Regions from separate parts of the Alteromonas sp. 4NH20-0056 genome, predicted to be linked through region 3. Evidence: predicted binding sites of a transcription regulator. Region 3 holds the regulator's gene; each other region holds the start of a gene.
What was found. Region 3 encodes sigma-54, which starts transcription at its own class of promoters, with help from an activator protein. Its sites were predicted from a motif close to GTTGGCACGNNNNTNGNNT; they were not measured.
Positions count from the first base shown of each region.

Region 1: the regulator sigma-54 is predicted to act here: its motif matches at 1,232-1,250, upstream of nirB (nitrite reductase large subunit NirB).
Region 2: the regulator sigma-54 is predicted to act here: its motif matches at 1,916-1,934, upstream of AC27EZ_RS16570 (EF-hand domain-containing protein).
Region 4: the regulator sigma-54 is predicted to act here: its motif matches at 1,444-1,462, upstream of AC27EZ_RS00345 (EF-hand domain-containing protein).

Region 1 covers NZ_BAAJLS010000004.1:63,811-66,986, forward strand. Annotated here, with positions in the region: gene AC27EZ_RS08915 (bifunctional protein-serine/threonine kinase/phosphatase) at 1-1,091, shown strand, start outside; gene nirB (nitrite reductase large subunit NirB) at 1,388-3,176, shown strand, end outside.
Region 2 covers NZ_BAAJLS010000012.1:61,816-64,991, forward strand. Annotated here, with positions in the region: gene dnaJ (molecular chaperone DnaJ) at 1-488, shown strand, start outside; gene AC27EZ_RS16565 (c-type cytochrome) at 690-1,193, shown strand; gene AC27EZ_RS16570 (EF-hand domain-containing protein) at 1,240-1,851, opposite strand; gene AC27EZ_RS16575 (chemotaxis protein CheB) at 2,062-2,736, opposite strand; gene AC27EZ_RS16580 (CheR family methyltransferase) at 2,738-3,176, opposite strand, start outside.
Region 3 covers NZ_BAAJLS010000001.1:620,549-623,724, forward strand. Annotated here, with positions in the region: gene lptB (LPS export ABC transporter ATP-binding protein) at 1-608, shown strand, start outside; gene AC27EZ_RS02770 (RNA polymerase factor sigma-54) at 684-2,168, shown strand; gene hpf (ribosome hibernation promoting factor) at 2,199-2,486, shown strand; gene ptsN (PTS IIA-like nitrogen regulatory protein PtsN) at 2,496-2,939, shown strand; gene rapZ (RNase adapter RapZ) at 2,968-3,176, shown strand, end outside.
Region 4 covers NZ_BAAJLS010000001.1:67,496-70,671, reverse strand. Annotated here, with positions in the region: gene AC27EZ_RS00355 (TIGR03915 family putative DNA repair protein) at 1-136, shown strand, start outside; gene AC27EZ_RS00350 (aspartyl protease family protein) at 150-1,058, opposite strand; gene AC27EZ_RS00345 (EF-hand domain-containing protein) at 1,519-1,800, shown strand; gene AC27EZ_RS00340 (sensor histidine kinase) at 1,873-3,176, shown strand, end outside.

The DNA.
Region 1 (3,176 bases), on a different contig from region 3:
CTAGTGCAGATTTGGGGGCGCAGCAAATAGCGCAAGCAGCATTGAATGCAGACTGTGACGATAACGTCACGATAGCGCTGCTTGACGTATTGTCCATTGCAAAAGAAGAGCAAACACCTTACACCTCAAATGGCTTTCTTCCGTTTTTAGATACGCCCAAGTCAAACGATGTAATAGACGACTGGATAATACAGCGGCAGTTATATTCCAGTGAACGCAGTCTGGTTTTTCTTGCTAAGCATAAGCTCCATAATCATCAAGCGGTGTTAAAAATTCCTGCAAAGTCGATGCACGATAACGAAAGCTTTTTAGATGAAATGGTGAAAGAGGAGTGGATTGGCGCACGCGTACAACATGACAATGTTCTTAAACCCTACAAGTGCCCCTTTACACGACATTACTTTTATATTGCCATGGCGTACACACCTGGAATAAGTTTACGCCAATACCGAAACGACGTTGGTAGCGTTCCTCTTGCTAAAGTTCGAGACTGGAGTACGCAAATGGTTAGCGGCCTAACGGCACTGCATCGGCAAGACGTGCTTCATCAAGATATCAAGCCAGATAACATCATGGTTGATGAAAACGGTAAGGTCACACTGGTAGACTTTGGTGCCGCGAGCATAGCGGGTTATCATTTTTCGCATAGTGATGTGCAGCTTGCCATTCCTGGAGATCTATTATTTACCGCTCCGGAATACTTTGTAGGGCTTTGGCCTGATGAAAGCTCAGATCAGTTTTCTTTAGCAGTGGTCCTATACTTTTTACTCAGTGGCGATTATCCCTACAACAGTAACGTTGCCAAGAAAAGCAACTACGCAGGTCTACTTAAATTGCGTTATATCAGCTTGCTACAACGAAACGTCGCCGTTCCTATGTGGGTTGATGAAACGCTGAAACGGGCTTGCCATCCTAAAGCGTCGAAACGCTATCCGAGTTTGTCTGAATTTCTATACGATTTAAACCATCCTAATCCATCTTACCGTAAAAGCCTGCCGCTGATGGAGCAGCATCCAGTACGGGCATGGAAAACCGTGTCTGGCGTATTGCTGGTATTACTTCTTGCTATGTTTGTTGTTCATTATACGTAACCTGAACCTTGTTTGAGAAACGGCGCTCAGTATCAAAGGAATGCACCATAAACTATCTTCTTTGCTTATTCGTGGTGCGATATCAACGGGTTTACGCCAACGTTATTTTGCTAAGTCTTTGTAATATAGCGATGAAAAGCATTGGCACTATACTTGTATTATTATTTTCATAGTCTCGACTAGGTACCTGTGTATCATCGAGTAGTAACATATTTAACAATGTACTTAATCAGGCAACGAAGCCCACAACCAGGAATGGTTGTGGGTTTTTTTTGCTTAAAATAAAGGTGAACGAGATGACGCTTTCCTCACAGCAGCAACAACGCATTGTGATAATTGGCAACGGTATGGTTGGCCATCACTTTGTTGAGCAACTTATAAACAGCAAAGCTGACTACCATATTACCGTGTTAAGTGGAGAGGGCCGTTTAGCTTACGACCGCGTTTACCTATCGTCCTACTTTACGGGTAAAACCGCAGCCGATTTAGCGCTTACAGACGAAAAAACGTATCAGCAGTGGGAGGTAAATGCCGTTACCAGTGCGTGGGTAACGGATATTGATCGTACTCATCAAGTCGTCACCACTAAAGATGGTACTGCTTACCCCTACGATAAACTGGTGTTAGCGACAGGCTCTTATCCTTTCGTTCCTCCAATCCCCGGCAACGAGCAAGAACATTGCTTGGTGTATCGCACCATTGAAGATCTTGAGTCTATTAGTGCCTCTGCCGCACAAAGTAAAATAGGCGTAGTGGTGGGAGGCGGCTTACTGGGGCTTGAAGCAGCCAATGCACTTAAATCAGCAGGATTAGAAACGCACGTGGTTGAATTTGCACCTCAACTAATGGCGGTGCAGCTTGATGCTATGGGGGGCTCGCTGCTTAAAGATAAAATTGAAGCGCTCGGCGTACAAGTACATACACAAAAAGCCACCGAGATTATTGAGGCTGGTGAGCACTGCCGCTATCGAATGAAGTTTTCTGATGGTTCACACCTTGAAACCGATATGGTGTTATTTTCTGCCGGTATTCGACCTAGTGATCAGCTAGCCCGTGAATTTGATTTAGCCGTAGGTGAACGCGGCGGTATTGTTATCGATAATCAATGTAAAACCTCCGATCCTAATGTATATGCTATTGGGGAATGTGCATTGTGGGAAAAGCGTATTTATGGGTTGGTAGCGCCAGGATACGCCATGGCCCGCGCCGCCGTTGCTAGTTTGACTAACAATGAAGGCGAATTTACAGGTGCGGACATGAGTACCAAACTTAAGCTAATGGGCGTTGAAGTGGGGTCTATTGGTGATGCTCATGGCAATACCCCAGGGGCGCTGGTGTATACTTACCACGACCAACCTGCAGGCGTGTATAAAAAACTTGTTGTCGATGAAACTAAAACACAGGTATTAGGCGCGGTTCTTATCGGCGATACCAGCGACTACGATACTTTGTTGCAATATGCGCTAAACAACATTGCGCTGCCCGATGCGCCAGAAGCGCTTATATTACCGTCCTCAGGAGAAAAGCCCTTGTTAGGGGCCGATGCTCTTGGCGACAGCGCCACTATTTGTTCATGTCACAACGTATCTAAAGGCGATATTGTTGAGGCTATCGAAAGCGGTAGTTGCTCTTTAGGCGATATTAAATCGTGCACAAAAGCCAGTACAGGCTGTGGGGGATGTTCGGCATTACTTAAAAACGTTGTCGATGCTGAACTAGAGAAACGTGGCGTAGAAGTATCTAAAGCCATTTGCGAACATTTCAATCACACTCGCCAAGAGCTCTATCATCTTATTCAAGTAGAAAATATTGAGACGTTTGATGCACTGCTTGAAAAGCATGGTAAAGGGTTAGGCTGCGAAATTTGTAAACCGGCCGCTGCTTCCATATTTGCGTCGGTATGGAATGACTATATCCTTCGTCAGGCACATCAGCCACTACAGGACACCAACGATACGTATCTTGGCAATATGCAAAAAGACGGTACTTACTCTGTTGTGCCGCGGGTAGCGGGTGGTGAAATTACCCCAGATAAACTGATTTTGCTGGGTGAAGTTGCAAAAGAATACAACCTCTACACCAAAA
Region 2 (3,176 bases), on a different contig from region 3:
TTAAAATTCCAGCAGGGGTTGATACCGGCGACAGAATTCGTTTATCAGGCGAAGGGGAAGCTGGGGAAAACGGTGCACCAGCCGGTGACCTTTATGTTCAGGTACATGTTCGCGACCACGATATTTTCCAACGTGATGGCAATAACTTGTATTGCGAAGTTCCGCTTAGCTTTACCACCGCTGCGTTAGGTGGTGAATTAGAAGTTCCCACGTTAGACGGTAAAGTGAAGCTTAAGATTAGCGCTGAAACACAAACTGGGCGTATGTTCCGTTTACGCGGAAAGGGCGTTAAGTCAGTGCGAAGCGGTGCGGTTGGCGATTTAATGTGTAAAGTGGTAGTTGAAACGCCAGTTAAGCTTTCAACACGCCAGAAAGAACTGCTTCAAGAACTTGAAGAGTCTATGGGTAAAGCATCAAGCAAGCATAGCCCTAAGGCACAAGGTTTCTTTGATGGTGTTAAAAAGTTCTTTGACGATTTAACGAAATAACGCGTTAACATTTTTATAGAAGCCCTCAATATGAGGGCTTTTTTATATTTGCTTTTAAAAATGTCAAAATACTCGTTTAAAACCTTGCTTAATTTGCGTGTATTCGTCACGATTAATGATAAGAAGGTAATTTCGCTATAGAGCGTTTTCATTACGCTACGTAGCAGGTAAAGCACGTTTAAACACGAAAGGGAAAGAGTAATGAAAAATGCAACTAATACCTTGGGGTCGATAAAGGCATTAACGGTAGCAGCAACATTGGCATTCGGCATTTCTGGTAACGTTGCAGCGGACGAAGTAACACAAGCGTCGTCTATGAAACATGCAAAAGCAGCAACCAATTATCGCCAAGCAATGTTTACGTTAATACGCAGCAACATGGCGCCATTGGGCGGTATGGCCAAGGGCGCATTACCTTATGATGAAAGTGTTATGATGACCAATGCCGTGCGTTTAGAGCAGCTAGCTGACATGATGACCGACTACTTATCTGTTGATACACGTAGCTTCAACGTTAAAACAGGTGCGAAAGACGCAATATGGAAGAACTTTTCTGACGTTGAAGGCAAGGTCTTAGCGCTTAAAACTGCTGCGCAAGGGTTACAAACGGCAGTTAAATCGGGCGATGAGACAGCGTATCGAGGGGCCATTGGCAAAATTGGCGCTAGTTGCAAATCTTGTCACGACGATTACAAAAAAGATTAAACAAAAAACGCGCCTAAAAGGCGCGTTTTTTTACGTTAACGCTGTGTTATTCGTCGGAATCACTGTCACGTTCTTGTTGTAATGTTGAATACTCAGTACGAGAGATGAGTTCATCATCATTACGGTCAATGCTATCAAATGCTTTCGTTACACCACTTCGCGATGCTTCTGCTTTCGTCAACGTACCGTCACTATTAATGTCCATCATATCGAATTCACTTTTTGCGATAATCGTGGTTTCGGTTTCAACCTTGACTTCTTTTTCAACGACGTCATCTTTTACTTCGGACTTCGCGTTTTCATGAAGCTCGTAGGTTAGCTTTTCATCTTTGGGCGGTACCGCTGGCGTGTCGTGCAGTTCAACCATGCTATGCTTCATTGCTTTTACCGAGGCAACGACATCACCGTCAAAATGCTGAGGGTGCTTTGTTACATGTCGATTAAACTCTTCCATCGAAATTCTCATGTCTGAGTTGGCATCAATTTTTGAAAAGTGCGCGAAAATTTCATCATCGTCTGCTTCCTCACGAGAGATATAACGATTATCGTCGTTATCTAAATCGGCAAACGTTGTATCAATTTTCTCTAAACCTTCACCGGCAACTACACTTGCTGAAAGGGCGGTGCCAATTAACGATGCTAATACTAACTTTTTCATATCAAACTCCTTGATTTCTAATCTCTGTACAACCTTTAACAGAGGTGATAATTCAAGTTAGTTCATTCATTTCACATGCCAATTGATTAAAACTCTTTAATATCAGTGCATTAAGTTGCATCACTAAGTGTGTGTATCATTATGATGTGCGTTATCTATACAAAACACTGCAATTATTACGCAGTCGGATAAACCGTGTCTTGTACACGCCTATTTAAGTTGTTGCTTAAGTGACTTTGCTATTTTTGCAGATTCTTCAAATACGTCTTTTTGATTGGCAAAATGAGGGTGGTGAACAAATTCGCACATCAACTTCGGAATATCTACTAGGGGCAAGACGTGGGTAGGGTGGTCGTTCATGAGTGCCTGAAGGGGTAAGTGCGGCTCATAGGCATCGGTCGGCGATTGTGCGACAGTAATGCCGCCTTGGTGAGTGGTTTCAATCATACCTTGCGTGCCGTCATCCAGCTTCCCGGTGAGCAGTATAGCGATTGAACGGTCTTTGTATTCACGGGCGCCAGATTTGAAAAGAAAGTCGATAGAAGGGCGCCATGGTTCGTCGTCAGGCAAATCAGAATAAAAGATATGATTATCGTCAACGCCGATATGTAAATTGTCTGGAGGAAGGTAAATGTGACCAGAACGCACCAGTTCACCCGCCTCAGCGACTTTCACTGGTAAGTTTGACTTCGCTTCTAAAAGCGGTAGTAATCCCGCTGAGTTTACTGTGCTGTCCCTTAGCCTATGAAGCAAAAAGAATACCGGAGAAGGAAAATCCTCCGGTAGCATAGATGCAAGCGTACTAAACGCGTTTACACCACCGGCGGAAGCTCCAATAAAAAACACGGGGTTAATTCCAGGGTATCGCGCAGATACATGAGCCAAATTATTTCCCTATATGTTTTTTCAACAATTTAAACAGCGATTTAATTTCTACTGGCTTGGGCAGAAATTCGATCATTCCAGCGTCTAAACAGCGCTTGATGATATCGTTGTGGACATGAGCTGACACTGCAATAACTTTTGTCTCTAGGTGTTTGCCATTGGATTGAATAAGTTTGAACCGCTCATAAAACTCAAAACCGTCCATTTCATCCATTTGTAAATCCAAAAGAACCAGAGAGTAGGTATTGTCCTTTAAGGTTTCTAATGCACGTTTTCCATTTTCTGCAACGTCATGCTGAACGCCAAATTCGTCTAAGTACGATGATATTATGAAAACGTTCGTTTCATTATCTTCGACAACAAGCACTTTCTCTTTGTCAGAGACGTCGAGTTTGTATGTTTCGTTGTGTTCCGACTCAAGGGGCTCTCTAATATGTTTT
Region 3 (3,176 bases):
CTGGTAAAACCACGACCTTCTACATGATTGTTGGCTTAGTGCCTCTTGATAAGGGGCTCATTACGATTGATGATGCAGAACTTACGCATCAACCTATGCATGAGCGCGCTCGTCAAGGCATTGGCTATTTACCTCAAGAAGCGTCTATCTTTAGAAAGCTTACTGTGCATGAAAATATTATGGCCATCTTGCAAACCCGTAAAGATTTAAATGCAGAGCAGCAAGAACAAGAAGCCGATGCGCTACTTGATGAATTTAATATTAACCATATACGTAATAGTGCAGGCATGAGTCTTTCGGGTGGCGAACGTCGTCGTGTTGAGATTGCACGGGCGTTAGCAGCCAACCCGCAATTTATTTTGCTTGATGAACCATTTGCTGGTGTTGATCCTATATCAGTTAATGATATAAAGAAGATTATCCAGCATTTGCGAGATAGAGGAATTGGGATCTTAATAACGGACCATAACGTCCGCGAAACCTTGGATGTTTGCGAGAAAGCCTACATCGTAAGCCATGGTGAATTAATCGCCCAAGGCACCGCGGAACAAGTTTTGAGTAATCAAAAAGTAAGGGATGTATACCTAGGCGAGCAATTCAGGCTATAGTTAATAGTAAGTCGCAAGCGATTTAGCTATTTTCGCACTCGGTATACGCATAACAGAGCATAAAATAAGACGTAGATGAAACCATCTTTACAGCTAAAATTTAGTCAACAACTTACTATGACTCCACAGCTTCAGCAGGCCATTAAGCTTCTGCAGCTGTCTACGCTTGACCTTCAACAAGAAATTCAAGAAGCGTTGGACTCAAATCCGCTTTTAGAAGTTGAGGACGGTTCCGATGAACCTCAAGCTGAGCGCAACAATATTGACGGAGACGATTCGCGTTTAGACGCGGCACCTTCAGCATCAAGCGATACTATCGAGTCTGGTGATGCACTGGAAAAAAATGATTTGCCCGACGAGCTTCCTATTGATAGTACATGGGATGAATACTATTCGGCGTCGTCTGCCCCCGCACCTGGCCCATCAAATAACGATGATGATTTTATTTTCCAAGGCGAAACGACAGATGACATTCAAGAGCATTTGTCGTGGCAAATGCGCTTAACCCATTTTTCAGATACTGACCGTGCTATTGCCATGGCCATTATCGATTCTATAGACGAGTCAGGCTACCTGACCACGTCGTTGGAAGACATATTAGAAGCCATTAAAAGCGAAGATATTGAAGAACAGGTAGAGATGGATGAAATTGAGTGCGTGCTAAAACGTATTCAAATGTTCGACCCTATTGGTTCTGGCTCCCGTAGCCCTCAAGAATGCTTGATGGTTCAGCTGCGTCAATTTTCTGAAGACACACCATGGCTAGAAGAAGCAAAGCAACTTATCGAAGAATACTCTGACTTACTAAGCAGTAAAGACTACCGCACACTCATGCGTAAGAGTCGCTTAAAAGAAGACCAACTTCGAGAAGCCATGCGCCTACTGCAAACGCTAAACCCTCGCCCAGGCAGTGCACTTAAAACGAAAGAACCCGAGTACGTTATTCCTGACGTGTCAGTTATGAAAAAGAACGGACGTTGGGTGGTGGAACTGAATCCAGACAGCCTGCCTAAGCTTAGTGTTAATCAGCAGTACGCGGCAATGAGTAGAAGCTCCAAGAACAGTAGCGACTCACAGTTTATTCGTTCTCACATGCAAGAAGCTAAATGGTTCATCAAAAGTTTAGAGTCTCGAAATGAGACGCTAATGAAAGTTGCTAATTGTATCGTTCAGCAACAAATGGGCTTTTTTGAACATGGTCCAGAAATGATGAAACCAATGGTGTTAAATGATGTCGCAGAGATGGTGGATATGCATGAATCAACCATTTCTCGCGTTACAACACAAAAGTATATGCATACCCCCCGTGGTATTTACGAATTAAAGTATTTTTTCTCAAGCCACGTTGCCACGGAATCAGGTGGAGAGTGCTCTTCAACCGCTATCCGTGCATTGATTAAAAAGCTTGTTGCGGCCGAGACGCCGAGCAAGCCTTTGAGTGATAGCAAGATTGCTCAATTGTTGGCCGAGCAGGGCATAAAGGTCGCTCGGCGGACGATAGCAAAATACCGGGAATCTTTGTCGATTCCACCGTCGAACCAACGCAAGAGCCTTATTTAACGGGCTTAAAAAACATAAGGAAGACGAAATATGCAAATCAACCTAACGGGTCATCATGTTGAAATCACCGATTCTTTGCGTAATTATGTCGATACGAAGTTCACTAAACTTGAGCGTCACTTTGATCACATTTCTAATGTGCATGTCATCCTGAACGTTGAAAAACTAAGTCAAAAAGCAGAAGCAACAATGCATTTGAGCGGTGCTGAAGTATTTGCATCCTCAGAGAATACAGACATGTATGCGGCGATAGACAGCATGGTCGATAAACTCGACAGGCAGGTCATCAAGCATAAGGAAAAACTCAAAAAACATTAGTAGTAAAGCATGGACATACAAGCCATCGTAAGTCTGGACCGCACCGAGTGTGCGGTTCAGTGCAATAGCAAAAAGAGAATTCTCGAAATCATTAGCGACATTGCCGCGAATAACAACGAGGATATTGATCAGGCAGAAGCCCTTGCTAGCCTACTTGCTAGAGAGCGCATGGGAAGTACAGGAATTGGCAACGGCATTGCCCTGCCCCATGGCCGCCTACCGGGGTTATCTAGTGTTATCGCCATTGTGGTCACTAGCATTCCCGCTATCGATTTTGACGCCATTGACGAAAAGCCCGTTGATATATTTTTTGCATTATTTGTCCCTGAGGAGCAAACACAAGGTCACTTACAAACCTTGGCAACCGTTGCTCGCAAGCTAAGCGACAAAGACACACTAAAAGCCATTAGACGCGCAACTACTCGTGACGATATTATTACCGCACTTGGGTAAATCACTGTTATTTAAAGGGAGAAAATGAATGAAGCTGATTATTATCAGTGGTCGTTCTGGGTCAGGAAAATCAGTGGCGCTGCGTGCGTTGGAAGATTTAGGCTATTATTGTGTAGACAATATCCCTGTTAACCTCCTTCCTACTCTCACTCACACGGTCGTTGATGAATACGACCAAGTTGCAGTGAGTATTGATGTAAGAAATCTGCCAAAAGATCCTAACGAGCTCGTCGAAAT
Region 4 (3,176 bases), 550 kb from region 3:
TATCAAAAAAGACGCTATGCTAAGTTCAATGCCCAAGAAGTACTGGAAAAATATGCCTGAAACGTCACTAATTGACGAAATGATAAAACAGTCAGACGCCAGAGCGCGCAAAATGATCACAGATGGGAGAAAATAAACTCCCATCTAGTTTATCCCTCTTCGGGCAAGCCGATATGGACTTGACCTTTAGCGTAGTCCATAGTTAATACGAAGTGCTTAAGTATGTCGTAGCCTAAAATGCCTTGCTGCTTTTGAGACTTTCGAAGCGTACCAGAAATACTCGACTGTTTTTCAATAACAATTGACTGCCCTTCTGCTGGAAAGCTTACTAAAACATTTTCGAGTGTATAAGGGCCAAAAACTAATTCAGGCACGCGGGTCGATTCTGTTACCGCCATTGAAGTAGCCCCCATTGCCATTGAAGACGACGTCACTTTATCGATTAGGCCTAAGCTTTCAGCATAGCTTCGCTCGATGATTACACCGCCATTGTTACCGGTATCAAGTAATGCCCAAAATGACTCGTCATTACCTAAAGCAACGCGGACTAAAGGCTCTCCGCTACTGCGCTGACTTTCTGCACGGATATTTTCAAACTCACTTAAATTCATTACATCTCTTGTCATTACGCGCAGGCGGTTGTTGGGGTAATCAATTTGAACAATAAATTGGCTAAAGAAGCCGGAACCTAATAACAAGCCAGTAGAATGATGACCGAGCGAGAGTGGCGGAGCACCGTCTAACTCCATATCTACACCAAATATGGAAAGCGATATACCGTTGAACTTATTGAACACCTGTTCACCAAATATACCATCAACCCTTACTTTTCCGCCTTTAGTGAACGTAAGATTATGCTTGCCTACAAACGCTTTATTAATGGCATTTAACTGTGCACCGGTGTCGAGAATGGCAAAGGTATCAATACCTTCAATTTTAATCGGAACTTTGATATGACCGTTTTCTAACTTGAAGTCTACCCACTCAGTAATACCTGCAAGGCTTGTTAGCGGTGAAAATAAGAATAGAAAAAGAAGAAAGTGAATGACTGCTTTCATACAAAATCCTTTTGTATTGGTTGGGTTTAACCTAGCTTTTAGGAAAATAGTTATTTAACTTGCTTTGTAAATTATCATATTACCGACGAGTTCTGAACAAAACATTATTCAGGCGTTGAGCGCCGTGCCTGTGACAAGTACAGCTGCCGAAGGGCATTGAGTGTTACCTTATTGATTGCCCCTCCGTTTTTTTAACTATGCCGATATGATGTAGCCTTCCACGCAGGATGCGAAGCCAAATTAGCCATTGAAGTAGTGTCTCCTCCTGAATATGGGAGAAATTCTTACACGTTTTGCCTTAAAAAGTGTTACTTTTTAGCTACGCTTGTATCTTGCTCGTTGCCTTTTTTTTATTTATGTCTTTGAAATTGATGAATAAATTAATTTTGGCAGGGATCTCGCAATATACTCTGCAAAGAAGTAATGGATTTACTAATTGCAACCTTGCGGAGAATTCAAGATGAAACGTTTAGAAAAGTTTTTTTTAGTATTATTTACTGTTGCAGCAGTACAGGCAATTGCAGTGGCTGAGGCGAATGCAACGGTAGCGCAGTCGCTCATGGATGAATTGGATGTCAACGAAGATGACTATATATCGCTAAAAGAAGCGGTGCGTCACATCGAGCTACTAAGAAATTTTGGGCTTATTGATGACAATGAAGACGGTAAGCTAACTGAAACTGAATTGTTATCAAGTAAACGAACGCCAACTAACAAAATTGCACGGGCTAATAATCATTAGCTCCACTGCTAGGGTTATTCATTGTACGAGGAATAAACACTGAAAAATACAGTCTCACTGAGCGAGCGATTACTGCAGCTTGGGTCGCTACGCCAGTTAACGTTTGCGAGTTTTTTCCTAGCGCTTATCCCCCTTGCAGCCTTGCTTTGGCAAAGTCAAAGTGACCTTGTAAAAGTGGGTAAAATGACAACGTTAGAAACGCGTTTTGTTGTTAATGTTGTCGGCGAAATGCAATCGTTAGATACCGCAGCCGTTGATGTTGAGCGCAGTATTCGGCAGTTCGTGGTGATCAGAAACGAGCAAGTTGCCGCCTTGTCTGACACCGCTTTAGAACAATTCACAGTTGCGGCTGACAACCTGTGCCATTCTTTAAATGTCCCTTCAACCTGTCAGCAGTTATCGTTATATATCGGCCAACTGGCCGAATATAGAGTTATTGAAGACCAGTTATTACTAAACGCTTACCTCGCGTCTATTAATCGAAGTGTGACACAATTGCGCCGAGATATGGAAATGCTTATCGCAGAGCGCGTTGCGTTGCAGCAAGAAGACTTAAACACCATGCAAGCAAAGCAAGCATGGTCGACTGCGATGTTGGTAAGCGTATCATTACTGTTGATTTTACTGGGAAGTCAGTTAATCGTTAACCCAGTTAATAAATTAAAACGCATAATACGCGTAGTGGCGCATTCTAAAGGGGAGTTGCCCGAATTATCACGCCGTGCACCTCGCGAACTTATCGACGTTGAACGTGATCTTCATTGGCTTCACGATAGGTTGCAGCAACTAGAGAATATTCGTACTGCGTTGCTAAGGCATGCTGCGCACGAGCTTAAAACGCCCCTTGCGAGCATAAAAGAAGGGTGTAGTTTGCTTAGTGAGAATGTAGTCGGAGAATTGAATCAACAGCAACGAGAGGTGATGTCGTTACTGACAGCCAGTACCCAGCGCCTGAATACATTGGTCGAAAAGTTACTAGACTACAATCTCTTGCTTCAACAAGCACAGCCGAAAATTGAGCGTGCCGATCTTAAAGCAATGGTCGACGCATGTCTTGAAGATTATGCGTTGGCAATTCAAAATAGGGAGGTGTCGGTAAACATTGAGCATCAGTATGCTCAGGTTGATGAAGAACTGTTTAGGCGTATTCTTGATAATTTACTGTCTAATGCCGTTGCCCATGGCGCTGTCGGTCGGCCCATTGATATTCATATTTTTCTAGACGGCAACCGTGTCATTCTAGATGTAGCAAATCGTGGTCGTCGGATTGCGAAAGAATCCGTTCCTGCCTTATTTGAGCCATTTACCCGCGGCGCTGAGCCGCGTAATGATAACGTTATAGGAACGGGCCTAGGATTATCGATTGTTGCTGATTG